DNA from 3 places in the Frankia sp. Hr75.2 genome. Region 1 is predicted to be linked to each of the others. Evidence: riboswitches for the same ligand, from Rfam matches in the RefSeq annotation. Region 1 holds a riboswitch; each other region holds the start of a gene.
What was found. Region 1 has a riboswitch for cyclic di-AMP ahead of AC559T_RS27395 (C40 family peptidase). Riboswitches for the same ligand answer to the same signal wherever they lie in the genome.
Positions count from the first base shown of each region.

Region 1 (5,587 bases):
GACATCCAACGATAACCCCTACTCCGAGTCCCAGTTCAAGACTTTGAAGTACCGGCCGGGTTATCCCCGCACGTTCGACAGCATCGAAACCGCACGCGCCTGGTGCCGCGAGTTCTTCGACTACTACAACGCCGACCATCGGCACTCCGGGATCGGTCTGCTCACCCCCGCGACCGTCCACCACGGCCAGGCCGAGACCGTCCAGGCCGCCCGCGCCGAGGTCCTCGCCGCCGCCTACGCCACCCGACCGGACCGGTTCGTCCGCCGCCCACCGACACCACCACCGCTGCCGACACCAGCCTGGATCAACCCACCCGAACAGACCCACGACCAGCCAACCGCCGACACGGAACACCCAGCTCAGTAGTTCCTACAAGATCTTGCCCCGATCAGGTTGACGGGTTCCGCCCCTCGCTCGCGGACGGCGTCCCAGCAGCAGTGCCGTTTCCTCACGAGCCTGGTCGACGTACCTCCTGGCGCGATCCACCCACACATCCTCTCGTTGCCCCCAATGCGGCGTAACTACTATGTCATGTAGCAGATCAGCACCCTCCCGGCACCTGAACCCACAGGCAGGACCACCGAGCAAGTCGGCCCACACGCGCATTCGGGACGCCCTCCACTCCAAGCTAGGGTAGATGCGCCCCATGAGACTCACCTCAGCAACTACGATCCATAGTAGGTATCGGCGACAAGGGGTCGAGCCACGCCAGTCCGTCCGGCGACGGGCAAGACTGCGGGGATGGACGTACGTCACCGGCCGCAGCGATGTCCAGATGCAGCCGAAGGCGGTGACCGGGGCAAGCAGGACCGCTCGCGTAGGCGCGGGATGAGATGGACGCGGTGCTTGTCGGGTGCCGTACGAGGGGGAGTTGTGGAACAACTCGGCGACCTGGAAGCCGAAATCATGGACCGGGTGTGGTCCGCACGCGGGCCGGTGGCTGTCCGTGATGTCCGGGCACTACTCGCGCCAACACGCCCGTTGGCCTACACGACCGTGATGACCGTCATGGACCGGCTGTTCCACAAAGGGTGGCTGACCCGGGAACGAGCCGGACGTTCCTACCGCTACCAGCCCGCATTGGGCCGCAGCGCCTACACCGCCCAGCTGATGAGATCCGTGCTTTCCGGGGCGGACGACCGAGGCCTGACGCTGCTCCACTTCGTGCACGCCATGGATGCTGCGGAGTACGAGACGTTGCGCGAAGCGGTGCAGTGGCACTCCTCCAGCCGTGGTCGCGACGATGAGGAACCCACTGCATCATGATCTTTGGTGTTCTCGCGGTGTACGCGGCCCTCGTCGCCTACGGTCTGCCCTACGCCCTCCGCGCTGCTTCCTGGACGTCCCGTGCGCCGCGGCTCGCCGTCGCCATGTGGCTGGCCGCGATGATCTCCGTGGTCTCCGTGGCGGTACTGGCCGCAACGCTCCTGTTCATACCGCTGCACGCGATCGGGGACACGCTGGTTCTGCTTGTCCAGTGGTGCGGTTGGACCAACCACAACCTGACGATCTCCATCCACTGGACGACTCCACGAGTTGCCGGCGTCGTCCTGAGCACCGCTGCGGCGCTCCGCCTCCTTCATGTCGCCGTCGCCGTCACCATCACCGGCCGTCGATCGCGCGTCCGTCATCGGCATGACGTCCGATTGCTCGGGCGCTTTCATCCCACACTTCGGATCTACATACTGGATCATGCTGATCGCAGTGCGTTCTGCCTACCGGGCCGGAGCGGGGGCGTCGTCGTCACCGAAGGCGCGCTGCAAGCGTTGCATCCCACCGAACTCGACGCCGTCATCGCGCATGAACGCGCCCATCTCGCAGGCAGACACCACCTCATCCTCACGACGGCAGCCGTGCTGGCCGGAGCCTTCCCAGCCGTGCCGCTCTTCGGGACAGGACAGGAGGAGCTACGCCGACTCGTCGAACTCACCGCTGACGACAGCGCGGCCCGGCGCAGCGCTCCCCACGTCGTCGCCGAAGCAGTGCTACGGCTCGCGGCTCCCCCAGCATCCGTGCTGGGCATGGCGAACACCGGCGTACGGCAACGGGTACTGCGTCTCTTGACCGCGGAGCCGCCCCTGTCCCGTCCCGCCGTCGTGGCTCGCAGCCTCATCGTCGCCGTGCTGCTCCTCCTGCCACTCGTTATGACCACGGTTCCCGCCCTCAATGAGCTCGGATATCACTGCGTCTGATCGTCTCGCTGCGACCGCCTGCAGCACCATGGCCTTCACAGCGGCGTGGGAGTCAGACCAGACCGGCTGGCCTACTAGGGGATCGGTTGCAACGACCACCGGCACCTCGCCGCCGAAAGCCGCCCGGGCCACGATGGCCAGTGGAACCGGCTCAGGTCACCCGACCGACCGAGTAGGAGTCCGCCCAGATGGTCTGGAGCTTCACCACGTCACCGGTCTTCGGCGCGACCCACATCTTCCCGCCACCGGCGTAGATCCCCATGTGGTAGATCGCGCCGGGCTGGCCGAAGAAGATGAGATCGCCTGGCTGTTCGGAGCCCTGAGCGATCCTGGTTGTCGCCGCGTACTGCTGGTCGGTGGTCCGGGGAAGTGTCTTGCCGAGCTGCTTGTAGATGTACTGCACCAGGCCGGAGCAGTCGAAGCTGTACGGCCCGGTCGCCCCGTAGACGTAGGGCTTACCGGCTTGCCGCGACGCCAGGTATACGGCTTTCTCCCCGAGCGTGTTGGCCGGGATGCTGACGTCGACCGCCGGAGTCTCGACGTTCACGGCATTGCTGGTGCCCTGCACAGATACCGGCGGCGGGGCCGGGCGTACGCGCAGCGTCGCCTCGTTCTCCGAGCGGGCGGACTGGAGGGCGTCCGTTCCATCGAAGATCACCGTGACGTTCGTGGTGATGAGGACGCGGGCCGTGTAGGAGGCGAAGCCACGCTCGTCGGTGGTCAGGTGCAGGAAGGTCGCCCAGCCGGTGGGTAGCTTGACCTGTACCTTGATGAGCTGGTCCGCCAGCGGGGCGTGGGTCTCCTCGTTGAACAGCGAGAAGCCGACATTGACAGGCTCGTCCGCGTTGACAGTCACGTCGGGGTTCGTCACGCGCAGACCCACGTCGATCTTGGACGACAGAGTCGGTGCAGAGATGTCCGTCGTGGCATCAAGGACGGTGCGCGACGCGCCCTCTCCCGCGGCACCCTGGACGGGGCCGTCGACTGCCACCCGGGACCCGATCTGGGTCGCGAGCGTCAGTGACGTGGTGTTCGTGCTGTCGTCCAACGCGCCGTCCGAGCTGGGCTCCGGCGCACATCCAGCGAGAGCCATACCGGAGACCACGACAGTGCCAGTGGTCACCGCTGCGACAGCGCGGGCCCGCGCTCTGGCCCGGCTCGACGCTGTGGGGACGGACGGAGCCCGGTGGCGACCGCGTCCCTCCTGTCGGCGTCTTTCTGCATCAAGCTGCGTACTCTGCGCAGACACCATGGTGATCCTTCCCCTACGCCTGCGAGATGAGCTGTCGGGTTCGGGCTGGGAGCCCGGCCGAACGCCCCGTGCGTATTCGGCTTCACCCCAAGGGCATCGAAGGAGGCGACGCCCGGAGGAACGTGGTTCCCCCGCTCCTGCCCCAGATGCAAGTCGGAGGGGTCACCGGACCAGGGGCAGGATTCGGCGTACGGTCCGATGCTGCAGCAGATGCACACACTACCAACTACAGAGCATAGTAGGTAGCAATCGGAAGATCTCAGAAGATCTTCGACGGACATCCACGCCGCTCCAGCAAGATCTAGGTTCGCCGAGCGGAGTAGACGCGCCTTTGGAGTGCCTTCGATCACCAGATCGCGGTCAGACCGCCACCCAAGCAAGCCTCCCCGGGCCCGCGCAGCGAGGATCAGGACAGCAATTCGGCGCACTGCGTCCGGACACCACCCACCCTTCGCGAGGCTCGGCACCTACTACGAGACATAGTTGCCCGGGGTGAGGGGATCTCTCGGTGCTGACCTCTCCACCACCGAAAGACATTGATCATCGAGACTGGTGGCTGTCGGAAGGATTGACGGGACGTCTGTCGGGGCCGCCAAAGCCGCTGCGGCCCGCGGTGTCCGATGAACGGTCGGGTAGTCCGGGTGGATCGTCTTGCCCCGTCGCCTTGCTCGCAGGTCCGAAACGGGCCGTTAAGGCCACCATCTCCGGCAGGACGGTCTCCGGCACCGGCCTGGTGCCATGCCACGAGGGCCGCTCGCGGCCCACACCTGGTCCATGGCCTCGACTTCGAGGTCTCCCAGCCGTTCCGCTGTTCCGGTCGTCAGCTGTCTCGTCGTCAGGTCATTCGCCGCGACCGACGTTCGCGTTCGTCGTGCCGAGTGTCGCGTCTGGGACCCGAGGTGCCCTGGGACACCGGCGCGCGGCCGGTGCCCCAGGGCCCTGCTCGGCTATCCGGTACCGAGCAGGCCCTTCATGGTCTCGACCTCTGTGGTCTGCGTGGACTCGATCGTCCTGGCCAGGGCCACGGCGTCGGGGAACTGTCCGTCCCGCTGTTCGGTGCGTGCCATCGCAATCGCACCCCCGTGGTGCCGGATCATCATCTCCAGGAACATGCGGTCGAAGTTCGGACCAGACGCCGTCTGGAGAGCGGTCAGGTCGCCCTCCGACATCATTCCCATGTCGTCGGTGCCATGACCGCCGGCGCCGGGCATGGCGGTGGGTTCGCCCCACGCCGCAAGCCAGCCGGTCATCGTCTCGATCTCCGGTGCTTGCGCGGTCCCGATCTGCTGGGCCAGCGCGAGCACCGCCGGATCGGCGGCCCGGTCGGGTGCCAGCTCCGCCATCTTCACGGCCTGCTGGTGGTGCGGGATCATCATCTGGGCGAACATCACGTCCGCGTTGTTGTGGGCGCTGTCGCTGGCCTCACTGCTGCTCCCTGCTGTGGCGGACGACGGGCCCGTCGGGGTGTCGTCGCCCCCGCACGCCGCGAGCGTGGCTGTCAGGGCCAGTGCTACGGCGGCGAGTCCAAGGTGGCGTCTTCTTCGCACGAGTCGTCCTCGGTGTCGGATTGCCAACGGATCTGAGGCCGGAGTCGTCGAGCGCGCCGACAGGCGTGCGTGACGTCCGACGCAGGTCCGCTCACAGCCGCCACACGCAGTGGACAGACAGGTCGGTCACGTACCGAGGCGGCGGCGTCTGCGGTGGGTCGCCACGCGTCCCGGTGAAGGCAGAGGCACCGAAGGGGGTGGACATGGCCGCCAGGCCGTGTTGTTCGCCGCCGTGAACCGGTTCGGGGTCGTCCCGGAACACCGCCGAACAGAGCACGCCCTGGTGGCCGTGGGGTTCGGCCCCAGGCTCGTGCGAGTGGGACCAGTGCGGGTGAACGTCACGGTCGGTTCCCTGGACACAGGGCGGCGAAACGAGCGCGTGCACCTGCGCGGCCAGGCCGGCGTGCATCGCCAGCAGCCCGAGCAGGACGGCTGACACGAGCGTGAGTCGAGCCCAGAGCGCGCCGTGTCGTGCCGGTGTCTCGCAGCGCGTCACGTCACCCTCTTCCGCGTCCGCCGCCCAGAGCCTACTACACAAGATAGTTGTTGCCGCCATGACCGTTCGCCCGCGGGGGCGCGAGGTGCCACCCAAGAA
Region 1 covers NZ_CASGGV010000312.1:20,788-26,374, reverse strand. Annotated here, with positions in the region: gene AC559T_RS27410 (IS3 family transposase) at 1-367, shown strand, start outside; gene AC559T_RS27405 (BlaI/MecI/CopY family transcriptional regulator) at 875-1,267, shown strand; gene AC559T_RS27400 (M56 family metallopeptidase) at 1,264-2,193, shown strand; gene AC559T_RS27395 (C40 family peptidase) at 2,345-3,316, opposite strand; cyclic di-AMP (ydaO/yuaA leader) riboswitch at 3,448-3,640, opposite strand; gene AC559T_RS27390 (DUF305 domain-containing protein) at 4,393-4,992, opposite strand; gene AC559T_RS27385 (hypothetical protein) at 5,084-5,431, opposite strand.

Region 2 (5,587 bases), on a different contig from region 1:
GGCCGCTACGGCGCGCGATCCGGACGGCGAGCGCCGTCGGCCTCTCCCTGGCCACCCTCGACATCCGCGAGCACGCCGACGCCCACCACGCCGCCCTCGGCGCGATCTACGACCAGCTTGCCGAGCTGGACGTCCCCTACCGCGACCTGGACCGGCCGGCCCGGCTCGCACTGCTGTCGGCCGAGCTGGCGGGGCGCCGGCCGCTGCTCGGTGCCGTCCCGCCGCGGCTGCCCGAGCGGGTGGCGCGCACCCTCGAACTGCTCACCACGGTGCGCCACGCGCTGGACCAGTACGGCGACGGCGTCATCGAGAGCTACATCGTCTCGATGACCCGCGACGCCGACGACATCCTGGCCGTCGCCGTGCTCGCCCGCGAGGCCGGCCTGGTCGGCCTCGGCCGGCCACCGGGGACGTCCAGCGGCACGGAACGTCACGGGCCCGCGGTGCCGGCGGTCGCGTGGGCGCGGATCGGGTTCGTGCCGCTGTTCGAGACCGTCGCCGAGCTGCGCGCCGCGGGGACGCTGCTCGACCGGCTGCTCGCCGACCCGTCCTACCGGGCGCTGGTCGCGGCACGCGGTGACGTCCAGGAGGTCATGCTCGGCTACTCGGACTCGTCCAAGGACGCCGGCATCACCGCGTCCCAGTGGGAGATCCACAAGGCGCAGCGTGAGCTGCGGGACACCGCCCGCGCCCACGGGGTCGTGCTGCGGCTCTTCCACGGCCGCGGCGGATCGGTCGGCCGCGGCGGCGGCCCCTCCGGCGAGGCGATCCTCGCCCAGCCGTTCGGCACCCTGGACGGGCCGATCAAGGTCACCGAACAGGGCGAGGTGATCTCGGACAAGTACACCCTGCCGCAGCTGGCCCGGCAGAACCTGGAGATCACCCTGTCGGCGGTGGTGGAGGCGTCCGTCCTGCACCGCACCTCCCGGTTCACCGAACAGGCGCTCGCCGGCTGGAACGGGACCATGACGGCGGTCACGGACGCGGCGAAGGACGCCTACCGCTCCCTCGTCGCCGACCCGGCCCTGGTTCCGTTCTTCCTGGCGGCGACGCCGGTGGAGGAGCTCGGCAACCTCAACATCGGCTCCCGCCCCTCGCGGCGGCCCGGCGGCTCCGGAGGGCTGGCGGACCTGCGGGCCATCCCCTGGGTGTTCGGCTGGACGCAGACCCGGATCATCCTGCCCGGCTGGTTCGGGGTCGGCTCCGGGCTGGCGGCGGCGCGCGAGGCCGGCGCGGGCGGGGAGCTGGCCGAGATGTACCGCTCGTGGCATTTCTTCCGGACGTTCCTCGGCAACGTCCAGATGACCCTGGCGAAGTCGGACCTCGCGATCGCCCAGCGCTACGTCTCGGCGCTGGTCGACCCGGCCACGGCCGCGCTGTTCGACGTCATCCGGGACGAGCACGCGCGGACGGTGCGGGAGGTGCTGGCCGTCACCGGGCAGGCCGGCCTGCTCGAGACCGCGCCGGTGCTGCGCCACACGCTGCTGGTCCGGGACGCCTACCTGGCCCCGCTGCACGCGTTGCAGGTCTCCCTGCTGGCCCGCACCAGGGCGGCCGGTGACACCGCCGACCCTCAGCTTCGCCGCGGCCTGCTGCTGACCATCAACGGAATAGCCGCCGGCCTCCGCAACACGGGCTGATCGTCAGAGCGCGGGCGCAGGGCCGGGCGGGTGGTGGGTCAGGGGCTGGGCTCCGGTTCGGCGGTCACCGGGTGGGCGGCCTGCTGGTTTCCAGCCTGTGGGGTCGCGGCCGGTGGGGTGGCAACCTGCTGGGTCCCTTCCTGCGGGGTGGCGGCCTGCCCGGGAGCGGGGGTGGTCAGGAGGCGGGACCGGGTCTGGTCCGCGGTGCGCCGGGCCCAGGTGCCCGTCGTCGCGAACCCCAGGGCGAGGACGGCGGCGCAGGCCGCGACCACCGCCCACCAGGCGGCCGTGCTGGTGGGGTCGATCCCGACTCCCGGGCCGTCGCCGACGGCCCCGACGGCCCCGACCGTCGCGGTCGCTGCCGCGACGGAGCCGATCACGGCCACGCCCAGCGACTGGCCGACCTGGCGGCTCGTCGAGGCGACCGCCGCCGCGACCCCGGCCTGCGCGAGCGGCATCCCGGAGACCGCAGTGTTGGTGATCGGCGCGTTCACCAGGCCGAAGCCCGTCCCGAAGAGGACGTAGGCGACCATCAGGGTGGTGACGGAGGTCTGTGGGGACAGGCCCGTCATCGCCGCGCTGCCGGCGGTCAGGGTGACACCCGCGGCGAGCAGCGACGGACGCGGGCCGAAGCGGCCCACCGCCCGGCCGGACAGGGGCGCGACCACCAGGGTGGCCAGCGCCATCGGCAGGGTCAGCAGGCCGGCGTGCAGCGCCGAGTAGCCACGGACGTCCTGCAGATAGATCGTGTTGAGAAAGAGGAAGCCGGCGAGGGCGCCGAACGCGCACACCGCGATCGCCGTCGCGCCGGAGAAGGGCGCGCTGCGGAAGAAGCGGACGTCCAGCAACGGCTCGGTGCGCCGCGACTCGTAGCCGACCAGCAGCGCCGCCGCGGCGACCGCCACCGCGAACAGGACGAGCGTTTCGGTGGACGTCCAGCCGGCCGCGGGCGCCTCGATGATCGAGTAGGTGAGGGTCGAGAGAACGGCGATCACAAGGAGCTGTCCGACGGGGTCCAGGCGGCGTGGGCTCGGCGCGCGGGACTCGGGGACGAAGCGGTGCGTGAGCACCAGCGCGGCGAGCCCGATCGGGATGTTGATCCAGAAGATCGCCCGCCAGCTCACCGTCTCGACGAGGATGCCGCCGAGCACCGGGCCGAGTGCCATGCTGATCCCGATCACCGCGCCCCAGAGACCGATGGCGCGGGCCCGTTCCCGCGGGTCGGTGAACGTGTTGGTGATGATGGACATCGCAACCGGGTTCAGCATCGAGCCGCCGACGGCCTGCACCATTCGGAAGGCCACCAGCCAGCCGAGCCCGGGCGCGAGGCTGCACAGCAGCGAGCCTGCGGTGAACAGGGCCAGTCCGGTCTGGAAGATCCGGCGGCGGCCGAGCCGGTCGCCGGTGGAACCACCGAGCATGAGCAGGCTGGCCAGGACGAGGGTGTAGCTGTCGATCGTCCATTGCAGGCCCGCGGGCGACGCACCCAGATCCCGGCGCAGTGCGGGCAGGGCCACGTTCACGATGGTGCCGTCCAGCCCCACGATCAGCAGACTCATGCAGCAGATCGCGAGAACGGCGAACCTGCGGCGGCTGGTCGGCTCGGCCATCGACAACCCACCTCTCCGGCCGCCGCCAACTCGGCCGCAGGTGCGCGGGCGGACGACTGTTCAGCGTACGGCAGGTCTCTTTTCCTCGCGCTCGCGCTCGTGCTTCCTCGCGCTCGTGCGACGCGGCCGGTGGTACCGAAACGCCGGTGGCCCGGGTGTCGACACTGACACCCGGGCCACCGATCGCGTTCCACGGACCATCTGTCACGCTCAGCCAGGGCTCAGCCAGGCTGGTCCGTCACCTGTCTGCTCCATTCGACGGCCGCGTCAGATTCATTCGACGGGCCGCGTCAGAGCCTGGGGGCTGGGTCAGAGCTTGGGGCCCCAGCAGCTCTTCGAGGCGTACCACGGGCTGGTTCCCTGCTGCGCGTACAGGATGTGCGCGCGCTTCCACTGCTCGGCGGCGCTTGCGTTCTGCGGGAGACCCTGACCACCGACGCCGCGCCAGGTGCTCGGCAGGAACTGGAACAGGCCGCCCGCGCCGATCTCGTTGACCACGCGGGGGTTACCGCCGGACTCGCAGGGCACAACCGCGCTCAGGAAGCGGTGTGCGTCCGGCCGACCCGCGGCGCTGGCGGGCTGTGACATCGCGATTCCGCCGCCGATCGTGGCGGCGAGGAGCGGTGCGACAAGCAGCGCACGGCCACGGCGGATGGAACGACTGGTCTTACGAGCACGCGAAGCCATAACGGACAAAGTGATGCCCCTCCCCACGCCTGCGAAGTTAGCTGTCGGGTTCGGGCTGGGATTTACCCGGTCGCGCTACGCGACTTCACCCCGAGGACGTCTGTGATCGACGCCCGAAGGTTGGTTCCCCCGCTCCCGCCCTGAGGTTTGTTGTTCACCGGGCGGGGCAGGATTCGGCGTGTCGCCCGGTGCGCGCTTTCCTGAACGAAAGCACGGCGCAGACGTTACACACAACGGACCAACAATTGCCAAGGCTCTGTGGCGAGCACCACATGGCCCATCGAAACCTTGAAGATTCTCCGTAGACGGCGTATCACGCGCGCAGGCGCGTTCCTCTTTAACGGACCCTCCCATCACCGTGACCGCCCCGCCACGATGGCCGAGAGCGGTGACACGGAGAGTGGGTGACGTGCTCACCTCGGCGCAGGAATTCGACCCGTGAACCGGGAAGAAGTTGCGCGAGCATCGAGTTGGAAATGGTCCCGGCGTTCGTCCGGGCACCACCCAGACCTGTTGACAGGCCCCTGATGGGGACGAGTCGTAATTTCGTCCGTTCCGGGTCAGATTTCCGGAGTCGGCAGCGCAACCTCCGGAGCCGGCAGAGGCACGACCCCGTGGTGCGCGGTCAGGCCCCCGTCGGCGACCAGCGTCGTTCCGGTGATGTAGGACGACTCGGCGGAGGCCAGGAACCAGACGGCCGAGGCCAGCTCGCCCGGCTGCCCCCAGCGCCCCATCGGAATGCGGCGGCTCACCGCCGCGGTGGACGCCGGGTCGGTGCGGTGGCGCGCGGTCAGCGCCGTCTCGGTCAGGCCGGGGGCGACGGCGTTGATCCGGATGTTCTGGGCGGCGTGGTCGAGCGCCGCGGCCCGCACCATGTTGATCACAGCTGCCTTGGACGCGTTGTACGCCCAGTTCCCCGGTTCGCTCTGCAACCCGCCGCTGGAGGCGGTCACGACGATTGAGCCGCCACCGCCCGCCCGGAGCGCGGGGACCACCGAACGGATCCCGATCGCGACGCCCCGCACGTTGACGGCGAGGATCCGGTCCAGCCGGTCGATCGCGCCCGGGGCCTCCCACGGCAGCGTCGTGCCGATCCCGGCGTTGAGCACCGCGACGTCCAGCCGCCCGAAGCTCGCGAGCGCCAGCTCCGCCATGGCGGCCCCGGTCTCCTCGACCGAGACGTCCCCGACCATCGGGACGATCCGCGGCTCCGGCCCGCCCGCCGGCCGGGAGTCCGCCCCCGTCACGGCACCGGCATCCGCCGCGGTCCGGGGATCCGCCGGGGCCACGGCGGGCCGCGGGGCGCGCGACTGTGCTCGGGTCAGCGCCGCCAGGCCGACCTCGTCGACGTCCACGGCGACCACGCCGAACCCCCGCGCGGCGAACAGCTCCGCGCACGCCCGCCCGATCCCGGATGCCGCTCCCGTGATGACGACCGCCGAGGTGACCACACATCCTCCACGAGCTCCGAGAGACCTCACCAGCACGGCAGGTCCCGCCCGCCGGACGGATCCCGGCCGACCGCGCCGAGATCAGCCTGGCGGGTCGCGGTGAACGGAGCCGATCCAGCTCATGACGAAGAGGGATCGGGGCGGGGCAGGACGAGCCGGAACGTGGCGCCGCCGCCCGGTGTCGGCCGGTGCTCGGCCC
Region 2 covers NZ_CASGGV010000327.1:13,476-19,062, forward strand. Annotated here, with positions in the region: gene ppc (phosphoenolpyruvate carboxylase) at 1-1,640, shown strand, start outside; gene AC559T_RS30660 (MFS transporter) at 1,679-3,250, opposite strand; gene AC559T_RS30665 (transglycosylase family protein) at 3,560-3,937, opposite strand; cyclic di-AMP (ydaO/yuaA leader) riboswitch at 3,949-4,126, opposite strand; gene AC559T_RS30670 (SDR family NAD(P)-dependent oxidoreductase) at 4,498-5,388, opposite strand; gene AC559T_RS30675 (sensor histidine kinase) at 5,508-5,587, opposite strand, start outside.
Region 2: another riboswitch for cyclic di-AMP. It lies ahead of AC559T_RS30665 (transglycosylase family protein); the one in region 1 lies ahead of AC559T_RS27395 (C40 family peptidase).

Region 3 (5,587 bases), on a different contig from region 1:
GCACACGGACCACTGCCCCGCTGACAAGCTGGACACCTACATCCGCCCGCTGATCGCCATCTCGAAGGAGCGTGTGGCGCAGGGCCGCGACCCGCTTTTCCAGTCCCACATGTGGGACGGTTCGGCGGTCGAGCTCGAGGAGAACCTCAAGATTGCCGACGAGCTGCTCGCCGACTGTCGCGCGGCGCGCATCGTGCTGGAAGTCGAAATCGGTGTCGTCGGTGGTGAGGAGGACGGCGTCGTAGGCGCCATCGACGAGAAGCTCTACACCACCCCCGGCGACATGTTCCGCACCGCCGAGGTTCTCGGCACCGGAGAAAAGGGCAGCTACATGCTGGCCGCGACGTTCGGCAACGTGCACGGCGTCTACAAGCCGGGGAACGTCAAGCTCCGACCCTCGATCCTGCGCGAGGGTCAGCAGCACGTGGCCGAGAAGCTCGGCCTGGCCGCCGACGCGAAGCCGTTCAACCTGGTCTTCCACGGCGGCAGTGGGTCGGACCTCTCCGAGATCCGCGAAACGCTCGACTACGGCGTCATCAAGATGAACGTGGACACCGACACCCAGTACGCGTTCACCCGGCCGATCGTCGACCACATGCTCCGCAACTACGACGGTGTCCTCAAGGTGGACGGTGAGGTCGGGGTCAAGAAGGCCTACGACCCGCGCACCTACGGCAAGGCCGCCGAAACCGCCATGGCCGCCCGGGTCGCCCAGGCCTGTGACGACCTGCGGTCCGCCGGCCGGTCGATCGGGGTCTGACCAGCCTCGTCCGGTTCACGGCCCGACGGTCACCTGATCCGTTCCTCTCCCTCCCGGGGACGTCTGTCCCCGGGAGTACATCTATGCCCCGCGGAGTCCATGTGTCCCGGGCTGTGACCCTCGGCCGCACATGGCACTGTTCTCCCCATGGCTCCGCTCTCCCTGTGTCTCGACGCCGTGTCTCCTCATTGCTCTTCGGTCGGCCGAGCGTCCGCGGCCGCGGAGGGCGGCACCGGAACCCCCTGAGCGCCGCGCGCCCGGGGGACCACATTCCCCGGGAACAATGAGGTACCTGTCGGGACACGCACCGTTTACCCGGGACGGGGCCCCTCGCCCGGTGCCGCCCGACACCCGGTGCCGCCCGATGCCGCCCGGGACGCTCAGTGCCATCCGGACACCCAATGACACCCGGGACGCATAGTGCCCAAATAGGCACACAAAGCTATCGTGGACGCGCGGTGCCCAGCGGAGCACACGGCGCCAACTCGGAACAGAGTGTGCACCCGCTCCCATCCATGCGGAAGCGCACCCTCGATGTGGACGCGAGGCGTCACCCGCCCGGCGAGGCCTCATGAAGATCGTGCGGGCGGTCGGCGCGACATCGGCGCCCATACCAACCCAGGACACTCCGAAGCCCACAGCCCACCACAGGCCCCTCATGGGTTGCGGATCGGGTAAAGCCTGCCGAGACCACGCGCACGACCCATCGGAGTCCACACCGGACGCAGCGTTCGCGTGGGCTCCTATGTGTCTCAGCGGCCCCGATGCGTCCTACCCGACACATGCCGACACATGCGGCCGCGCGCCGAACGCTGCTGCCGCGGTGACCCGAGCGCACCCGTTCGTGCGCCCCGGTGATACCTCTTCCGGCCCGCCCCGAGACGCACACCCGTGGCCGAACCGCGAGCCGCCCCGCCCGCGGGCCCGCGGGACAGCTCGGATTCCCGCCCGAACGGGGCTACTTCGGGGCACGCAGAGAGGCACCAGACAGCCCACGCGATCGCCCGATCACGGGCGAGAGACACACACGGACCCACCTCAGCCAAGATCGACCCGAGGGACGAACGGGACGTACCGACCCGACCCCGAGGGACGCCACCACCCCGCAAGAAGTCACAGAAACACCCCAACAAGTTAACTCATAGTTACAGTTGCGTTTCTCACACATCACGGCATGCGGGCCGGCATCAGCACGACGATATGAATTTTCTAGCTGCTTGATGACGGCCTGGCCGGCCGCGGGTAGCCTTCTCGCATATTCGGCTTGATTGCCGACAGCACGCCCAATGGTAACGATCTTTCACCAGTGTGATCTGTCGGTACGAACCACCCTCCACGACGCGGTCGCCAAGTTAATGAGCGCGCATGCGCGCGCGATACCAGCACCGTGATCAAACCTCAAGCAGCCACCGGACGGTGTGCTCTTTTTCACCCGAGGCATTCAGTGCTTGTCATTCGACCTGACGGCGTGGTTATGGTCTTCGCCGTGCCCGGAGACAGGCCGGGCACCCGACGGGTGGCACGCCGAATCCCTGCCCCCATCCGTTGGAAACAGAAACCCGATGGCAGGAGCGGGGGAACCAATACCCGGTCGCCGATTCTGGGGACCTTGGGGTGAAGCCGCTAACGCCGACGGCACGAGGAGGAAGCTTGTCCTCCGTTGCCGAAGGCACAGGATTTCCGGAGTTCCTGACTTGGCGGCCGGGCTTTTTCCCTGCCCGAACCCGACAGCTCACCTCGCAGGCGTGGGGAAGGAAAACTCACGCATGTCCGACGCACGTACCAGTGGCCGACAACGCCGCAGCAGTACCCGCAGCCGGGCCCGCACTCTCGTCTCCGTCCCCGTCATCGCCGCGGCGGTCGGCGGAACACTCGCCCTGAGCCAGCCGGCCAACGCCGCCACGACCTGGGAAGGTCTACGGCAATGCGAGTCCGGCGGTAACTACACGACGAACACCGGTAACGGCTACTATGGCGCTTACCAGTTCTCGCCAGGCACCTGGCGCAGCCTCGGCTACTCGGGGCTGCCACACACGGCTCCGCCCGCCGTGCAGGACGCAGCGGCACTGCAACTCGCACTCCGTTCCGGGTTCGGCCAGTGGCCGGTCTGCGGGAGCGGAATGGGCTCCGAGCAGCTCCTGCCCGGCGCGTCGTCATCAGGCGCCGGGGTCCAGGCGTCCAGAGCGGCCGAGCGCACCTCGCTGGTCGCCCAGCCCGCAGCCGCGGGCGTCCCGAACCTGACGCGGACATACACCGCGTCGATGGTCAACCAGGTCAGCGACGAAGTCCGCTCCTGGCAGGCCAAGATGACCTCCCTCGGCTACCCCCTCACGGTCGACGGCAGCTACGGACCACGGTCCGCGGCCGCGGCGCGTGACTTCCAGGCCGCACGCGGCCTCGTGGTGGACGGCGTCCTGGGTCCGCAGACCTGGGCGGCCACCTTCGGCTGACGTCTGCCGACCGGCGCACTCGGTCACCAGCCGGGCCGTCTGACGGCCACCGCCGCACGCGGCGCCCGCTCCCCCGCTGGCCTGAACCGACCCACCGCACCCTCCTGACGGCCGCCCCCACGCCGCCGTCCGGTCGCGGTGGCCCCCACGCACCGGTCGAGCCCCCTTCGCAAGGCGTCCTTCCCCCGGACGAGGCATCCCACCCGCGCCCGTTGCGGTGAGCCATCCCTCCATGGACTCAGGCCCTCGAACCGGGCGCCGGCGAATCATCCGTGTTCCAACTCCGCCCAGCCGGTGTGTCTCCGGACATCCCGCCCGCGGCCGACCACGTGCTGTCGCAACCGCGATTCCCCCACCAGCACGAGATCGGCACTCTGCGTCGCCCCGGTTCGTCCGCGGCGAAGACCCGCCGGCGCCAGGACCGTATGACCCGCCCGCACGGGGCAGACCCCGCCGTGCGGGCGGGGGCCGGTGCGCGGATCGCCCCAACGATCCGCGCGGCACGGGAGGCGGTACGGACTCAGGCGGCAAGCCGGCGTCGAAGTCCCGATGCCGGGGGCCGTGTTCTCATCCGTGATCCACCCGATGATCGGACGAACCCTCCGACAGCCAAGTCGCCGCGGCGCGTGATCCGCCGCCGACTCTGCTAGGTCGAGCCCGCCGCATGATCTCCTCCGGCCCAGGCCGCAGGAGGAGCCGTCCACGCCGGTGATCCCGGCAGGCGGGCGTGTCCCACACAGGCCGGGACACGCCCGCCGCGGACGGCCAGCCCGATCCCGTCGCCCGTGCAGGTCCTCCCTCCGCCGCGCCCCGTGCCCCCGGGCCCACAACCCCATCAACCTACATATAGTCATGTTAGATATACAAAACGTAATTATCTAGGAAAAAACTACAAACGAACGACAAACATACTTTCGAGGAGCCGTCCAGACGCGACGGCACGCGGCCCGACCCACCCCGGCGGACGGCCGTCCGCGGCCTGGCGGTAACGTCATCCGGATCAGTGCGTCTCGTCACAATCGGCTACGTCACTCGTCAATCAGCCCATTCGGGTAGCTCCGATGTGGTCCTTTCGCATCCCCCACTAGCCGCCCGAATTTGCGCCGTCTAGCTAGATCTCGCTACAGTTCCGCCCACTCGCCTCCCCGGGCGAGGTCATGCGGACGGACGCCGAGTCCTGCCCCCGTCCCCATGGCCGGAACGAGCACGGACAACATCGGGCAGGAGCGGGGGACCCACCATCCGGACGCCCCCCGGCGTCCTAGGGGTTAAGCCGGCGAAACGTGCGGCCGGGAGCACACCGATCCGCGAGGACGGGCTCCGGGCCAGCGGCGCCGACCGGGCAACTTCCAGCCCGAACCCGACAGCTCACCCCGTAGGCGACGGGAAGGACTCTGATGCGATCGCATGATCGTGTTCCCGCCCGTTCCAATGGCCGTGGCGGAAGGCACCGAGCGACCCAGGGACCGTCCACCGCGACTCGGGTCCTGCGCACCACCGGCGCCGTGACGGCGCTGGTCGGCACCGGGCTCGCGGTGACCGCCGCTCCCGCGGGAGCGGCGACTGCCGACGACTTCGCGAAGCTCCGCAAGTGCGAGTCGGGCGGCAACTACGCCATCAACACCGGCAACGGCTTCTACGGTGCCTACCAGTTCGACCAGCGCACCTGGACGGGCCTGGGCTACCCCGGCCGACCCGACCAGGCTCCTCCCGCGATGCAGGACGAGGCCGCGTACAAGCTGTACAACAGCCGCGGCTGGTCACCATGGCCCGGCTGCACCAGCAAGCTCGGCCTCACGAGGAACGGCCCGGCGCCGGCGTCGTCCGGTGCCGGCGGCGACGTGATCGCCCAGGCCCTGACGCCGGCCGAGCCGCCCATGACGCTCGAGCGCGCTCGGGCTGAGGTCGGCGGCCAGTTCGGCGGCGAGGCGCTGAACGTCGGTATGGGCGACGACGTGCGCGCGGACGCCTTCATATGGCAGGCAGAGATGCGCGACCGCCGGTTCGTCCTGACCGTCGACGGCAAGTTCGGCCCGGAATCGCAGGGCATCGCCGCGCTCTACTCGTACCTCACCCGAGTGAGTGACGGTCAGCCCGGCGTGGTCGGCCAGAACCTGTGGAACGTCACCGTCAGCGGCTGACACCACCAGCGCCGCCTGACGCACAGCGCCGCCAGGCACCCCGGCACCGCCGGCTTCACCTGACACCACCGTCGACGGCCGACGTCGGCGGCGCCAGCGGACGTTGCCGACAGCTGACAGCGTCGACAGCTGTCGCACGCCCTGAGACGGCCGGCAGCGCCCTCACACCGTCGGCAGCACCCCCAGGTGGCTGACAGCGCCGTCAGCCGGCTGGCGGCACGACCGACGGCCGGGGC
Region 3 covers NZ_CASGGV010000299.1:46,847-52,433, reverse strand. Annotated here, with positions in the region: gene fbaA (class II fructose-bisphosphate aldolase) at 1-760, shown strand, start outside; cyclic di-AMP (ydaO/yuaA leader) riboswitch at 2,301-2,521, shown strand; gene AC559T_RS23795 (transglycosylase family protein) at 2,527-3,210, shown strand; gene AC559T_RS23790 (transglycosylase family protein) at 4,608-5,351, shown strand; gene AC559T_RS23785 (hypothetical protein) at 5,554-5,587, opposite strand, start outside.
Region 3: another riboswitch for cyclic di-AMP. It lies ahead of AC559T_RS23795 (transglycosylase family protein); the one in region 1 lies ahead of AC559T_RS27395 (C40 family peptidase).